One region of the Pseudoalteromonas sp. KS88 genome, then DNA from elsewhere that is predicted to be linked to it. Evidence: predicted binding sites of a transcription regulator. Region 1 holds the regulator's gene; the other holds the start of a gene.
What was found. Region 1 encodes MetJ, which represses methionine synthesis genes. Its sites were predicted from a motif close to TAGACGTCTAGACGTCTA; they were not measured.

Region 2: the regulator MetJ is predicted to act here: its motif matches at 1,631-1,648, upstream of metK (methionine adenosyltransferase).

What each region holds. Positions count from the first base shown of each region.
Region 1 covers NZ_PYHV01000018.1:155,973-159,192, reverse strand. Annotated here, with positions in the region: gene metB (cystathionine gamma-synthase) at 1-1,199, opposite strand, end outside; gene metJ (met regulon transcriptional regulator MetJ) at 1,437-1,757, shown strand; gene C7Y70_RS11890 (malic enzyme-like NAD(P)-binding protein) at 1,844-3,085, opposite strand.
Region 2 covers NZ_PYHV01000031.1:98,799-102,018, forward strand. Annotated here, with positions in the region: gene C7Y70_RS18365 (diacylglycerol kinase) at 1-119, shown strand, start outside; gene metK (methionine adenosyltransferase) at 378-1,529, opposite strand; gene tkt (transketolase) at 1,808-3,220, shown strand, end outside.

The DNA.
Region 1 (3,220 bases):
TGTTTTTGCGCAGCTTGTTGAGCTACAACTTGCTCACCCTGACCCGGCTTTACTTTATTAAACACACGCTCTAAATCAGCCACTAAATCTTTAACATCTTCAATCCCTACCGAAATACGAATCAAGGTATCGCCGACTCCAGCTTCAAGACGGGCTGTAGCATCCATACCTGCATGAGTCATCGTCGCTGGGTGGCAAATTAAACTTTCAACGCCACCTAATGACTCTGCTAAGCTAAATTCTTCTAGGCTTGTTAAAAATGCTGCAGCGTCATTTACATCACCCTTAATATCAAAACTTACCATACCACCAAAACCGCGTTGTTGCTGTTTTGCTAATTCATGTTGCGGGTGCGATTCAAGGCCAGGATAATAAACTTGGCTTACATAGGGTGAGTCTTCTAAATACTGCGCTATAACAAATGCATTTTCTTGGTGCTGACGCAAACGTACATTTAACGTACGTAAACCACGTAAGGTTAAATAGCTATCAAACGGCGCGCCGGTGATACCAATATTATTCGCCCACCATGCCAATTCATCACCTAACTCTTGATTAGCTGCAATGACAGCACCGCCCACAACATCTGAATGACCATTTATGTATTTAGTCGTCGAATGCACCACAATATCGACACCAAACTCAATCGGGTTTTGCAAAGCAGGTGATAAAAAGGTGTTATCGGCACCAACAAGTGCACCGCACTGTTTAGCAATCGCCGTAATCGCTTTAATATCGGTTAGGCGTAAAATTGGATTGCTGGGTGTTTCTATCCAAATTAATTTAGGTTTAATTTCAAGTATCTTCTGATGGTTCTCAGCTTTGGTTAAATCTAATACCACCAATTTTAATAAGCCACGCTTCTCAAGCGAAGTAAATAAACGGTAGCTGCCGCCATAACAGTCATGAGGAATAACCAAAGTATCATCACTATTAAGTAACTGAGTCGCTAAATGTACTGCCGACATACCCGTAGCTGTAATAATTCCCTTAGCACCACCTTCAAGCTCAGCCAGCGTTTCCGCTAAAATATCGCGGTTTGGATTGCCGCTGCGGCCATAATCGTATTGACGTTTTGTATCAAAATCAGCAAATGAATAGGTCGTTGATAGATGTAGAGGAGGCACAACTGCACCATGATGTTTATCAGCGTCGATGCCTTTTCGTACCGCGATAGTTGCTTTATTTTTTTGACTCATAACGTCACCTACAATTAAATGGATGTTTAGACGTCTAAAAGGTTAGATGATCAACTCCCATAAGTCAAAGAATTTATGGTACAGACCTTACATTTATAGAAGTAAAGAAATTTAGCGAGCTAGATGGCTAAATAACAAGTGTTTGACTATCTTTTTTAAAACGATAGAATTTCCCGCATCTTTGCAAAGCAACTCGGCGATGCAAACAATTAATAACCTGAGGCAACGATACTTCTTATGGCTAAATGGAATGGTGAATATATTCACCCATATGCAGAACACGGTAAAAAATCAGAACAAGTGAAAAAGATCACCGTATCTATTCCACTCAATGTGCTTAAAGTTTTAACCGATGAGCGCACGCGTCGTCAAATTAATAATTTAAGACACGCAACTAACAGTGAATTACTTTGTGAAGCATTTTTACATGCGTTCACTGGTCAGCCGTTACCTAATGACGATGACTTGCGTAAAGACAACCCTGAAAAAGTACCTGAAGAAGTGAAGAAAATCATGCTTGAGATGGGGCTTGAAGTACCTGTTCTTAACGAAGATTAAGCTACATTCCTGCCTTCAGGAATTGGATACAAAAAAACCTCAGCAACTTGCGTTACTGAGGTTTTTTATTGTCAGATCGTTTTAACCTAAGCCATGTAGTTTTCAGGCATATCGATTTGCGCCACACCTGAATCAATCGCCGCTTGCGCTACCGCTTTAGCAATACGCGGTAATAAACGCGGATCCATTGGTTTTGGAATAATATACTCAGGGCCAAATTCTAACTTATCAACACCGGCAGCAGTTAACACCTCTGCAGGAACTGGCTCTTTTGCAATGCTGCGAATAGCATCTACCGCAGCAATTTTCATTTCATCATTGATTTGGCTTGCACGAACATCAAGCGCACCGCGGAAAATAAATGGGAAACATAAAACATTATTAACTTGGTTAGGGTAATCAGAACGACCTGTCGCCATAATAAGATCGCTTCGTGCACCGTGAGCTAATGCAGGATTAATTTCAGGATCTGGGTTAGAGCAAGCAAAAATAACGGGCTTGTCAGCCATTAACTTTAAGTCTTCAGGCGCTAACAAGTTCGGCCCTGACACACCCACAAATACGTCAGCGTCAGCAATAACGTCTTGCAAAGTACGCTTATCAGTATTGTTCGCAAACAATTGTTTATATTCATTAAGATCATCACGACGCGTGTGAATTACGCCCTTGCGATCAAGCATATAAATGTGCTCACGAAGCGCACCACATTTAATTAGCAATTCCATACATGCAACGGCAGCCGCGCCTGCACCTAAACAAACAATAATCGCATCTTCAATGTTTTTTCCTTGAACTTCTAAAGCATTGATCATCCCTGCAGCAGTTACAATCGCAGTACCGTGCTGGTCGTCATGAAATACTGGGATGCTGCAACGCTCAATCAACGCTTTTTCAATCTCAAAACACTCAGGTGCTTTAATATCTTCGAGATTGATGCCACCAAACGTATCAGCAATATTCGCTACGGTGTTAATAAAGTCTTCAGTCGTGCGATGCTTAACTTCAATATCAATTGAATCCAAGCCAGCAAAGCGTTTAAACAACAACGCTTTTCCTTCCATAACCGGTTTTGAAGCCAAAGGGCCCAGGTTGCCAAGTCCTAAAATGGCTGTGCCATTTGTGATAACCGCAACCATGTTGCCTTTACCTGTATACTTATAAGCATTAGCGGGATCCGCTGCAATTTCACGAACAGGTTCAGCAACACCAGGGCTGTATGCTAAAGCGAGATCTTTAGCGGTTTCAGCCGGCTTAGTAAGTTCAATGCTGATTTTTCCTGGAACGGGATGGGCATGGTAATGTAGTGCTTGTTCACGAAAGTCTGACATAACGCGATTTTATCCTGCAAGTAAGTTAAATTAAGTGTGAGAGAGCAGTTCTATATCTTTAATTGAGAACAATACCGATATTATAATTAAATTCAAGCAATATCAGGTCTATCCTGTTATAAGCTATATCAGTTG
Region 2 (3,220 bases), on a different contig from region 1:
AATATCATGTTTTATCTGGGCGCGCTAAAGATATAGCATCAGCGGCAGTAACCTTAGCTTTAATTGTATTGTTAATAGTATGGGGTGTCGCTGGATATGAAAAGATACTTACATTATAGGTTAGAAAGTTAGGTAAAACGTCACGGGCTTCGAATAGATCTTAGTACCTAGTCACTTTTAGCTATTATTTTATAATTACTTCTCTTGAGCGCAGCGTCTCTTAATCTCTTTGTGAATAAATTACTTTTAAATTTAATTGCGTGGGGTAGCGCATGCCTAGCAGCAAGTTTACCTCGCGACAAAAACGTAGAACATAATTTCTAGGCATAAAAAAAGCGCCAATTGGCGCTTTTTCTACATTCACACAAAGGCTGGAATTAAAGACCAGCTGCTGCGCGAAGTGCGTCTGCTTTATCTGTGCGTTCCCATGGGAATTCATCACGACCAAAGTGGCCGTAAGCCGCTGTTGGTAGGTAAATTGGACGCTCAAGATCTAGCATTTGAATTAAGCCGTAAGGGCGTAAGTCAAAGTGTTCACGAATAAGTTCGATTAAACGACTTTCTTCTAATTTGCTAGTACCAAACGTTTCAACACTGATTGACGTAGGCTCTGCAACACCGATAGCGTAAGAAACCTGTAGCTCACACTTGTCAGCAAGGCCAGCGGCAACCACGTTTTTAGCAACATAACGTGCAGCGTACGCAGCTGAACGGTCAACTTTTGATGGATCTTTACCAGAGAAAGCACCACCACCGTGACGTGCCATACCGCCGTAGGTATCAACAATGATTTTACGACCTGTTAAACCACAGTCACCCATTGGGCCACCGATAACAAAACGGCCAGTTGGGTTGATGAAGAACTTCGTTGCGCTAGTAATTAGCTCTGCAGGTAGTACCGGCTTGATGATAGTTTCCATTACCGCTTCTACTAAGTCATTTTGTGAAATTTCTTCACTGTGCTGAGTAGAAAGAACTACTGCATCGATACCAACAGGCTTACCATTTTCGTATGCAAAGGTTACTTGTGATTTTGCATCAGGACGTAACCAATTAATCTCGCCGCTTTTACGTACTTGCGCTTGGCGCTGTACTAAACGGTGAGAGTACGTGATTGGTGCAGGCATTAGCACTTCAGTTTCGTTACATGCGTAACCAAACATTAAGCCTTGGTCACCAGCGCCTTGTTCTTCAGGGCTAGTACGGTCAACACCCTGGTTGATGTCTGGTGATTGCTTACCGATAGTGTTTAAAATTGCACACGAATCAGCATCAAAACCCATATCTGAATGAGTATAGCCAATTTCACGCACTGTTTTACGCGTGATTTCTTCGATATCAACCCATGCACTCGTGGTGATTTCACCACCGACCATGACCATACCGGTTTTTACGTAAGTTTCACACGCAACACGTGCATGAGAATCTTGCTCTAAGATGGCATCTAGTACCGCGTCAGAGATTTGATCCGCGATTTTATCCGGATGACCTTCAGAAACTGATTCAGAAGTAAATAAATGTTTTGCCATTGTATTTCTGCTCACAAATATTGCGCTTCACAAACGTCGGTAAGAGCGCTAAAAAATTAAGGGACGTATTTTATCTAAAACAAATATATTTTCATAGTAATTTTACGCCTAGACGTCTAAATAAAATTACTAATAACTTTTAGTTCTTAATAAACCTCCATTTTAGTCTAATTTATTAGGGGTTTTAATTGCACACTGCCCCTAGAATAAGTAAGAATGGGTGTTTCTAGTAAAACACACAATCAACCAGCGCAAATACAGTAAAGGTAGGAGAATTCATGCCGTCTCGCAAAGAACTTGCAAATGCTATTCGCGTCTTATCAATGGACGCAGTACAACAGGCCAAATCAGGCCACCCTGGAGCCCCTATGGGCATGGCAGATATCGCAGAAGTACTATGGCGCGATTATCTAAATCATAATCCAACAAATCCAGAGTGGATAGACAGAGATCGATTTATACTCTCAAACGGCCACGGTTCAATGCTTATTTATTCTCTACTGCATTTAAGTGGTTATGATTTACCAATTGACGAAATTAAAAACTTCCGTCAAATGCATTCAAAAACACCGGGTCATCCAGAATATGGTTATGCACCAGGTATCGAAACCACTACGGGCCCACTTGGTCAAGGGATCACAAATGCAGTCGGTATGGCGATTGCTGAAAAAGCATTAGCGGCTCAGTTTAACCGTGAAGGCCACGACATTGTTGATCACTTCACATATACGTTCTTGGGCGATGGCTGCCTTATGGAAGGTATTTCTCACGAAGCATGTTCGCTTGCTGGCACTTTAGGCCTTGGTAAGTTAGTGGCATTTTGGGATGACAACGGTATTTCAATCGATGGTGAAGTCGAAGGTTGGTTCAGTGATGATACCCCAGCGCGTTTTAAAGCGTACGGTTGGCATGTAATCAGTGATGTAGATGGCCATGATTCAGACGCTATTCGCACAGCAATCGAAGAAGCACGCAGCATCACAGACAAGCCAACACTCATTTGCTGTAAAACAGTAATTGGTTACGGTTCACCTAATAAATCAGGTAGCCATGACTGTCACGGTGCGCCACTGGGTGAAGACGAAATTAAAGCCGCGCGCGAGTTCCTTGGTTGGACTGGCGACGCATTTGACATTCCAGCTGACATTTACAGCGAGTGGGATGGCAAAGAAAAAGGTAAGCAACTTGAAGCGAGCTGGGATGAAAAGTTTGCCGCATATGCAGCCGCACACCCTGAACTAGCAGCAGAGTTTAAACGTCGTACAAGTGGTGAGTTACCAGCTGATTGGAGCGAGAAATCACAAGCGTACATTGAGCAACTTGATGCAAACCCAGCAAACCCTGCATCACGTAAAGCATCACAAGATGCACTTAATGCATTTGGTCCTCTATTACCAGAGTTTATGGGCGGCTCTGCTGATTTAGCAGGTTCAAACCTAACAATTTGGAAAGGTTCTAAAGGCCTTGAAGCCAATGATGCCAGCGGTAACTACATCTACTACGGTGTGCGTGAGTTTGGTATGTCAGCAATTATGAACGGTATTGCACTACATAAAGGCTTTATCCCTTACGGTGCGACCTTCTTAATGTTTATGGAATACGCGCGTAATGCTGTACGTATGGCTGCGTTAATGAAAGTGCCAAGCATTTTTGTTTATACCCATGATTCAATTGGATTAGGTGAAGATGGC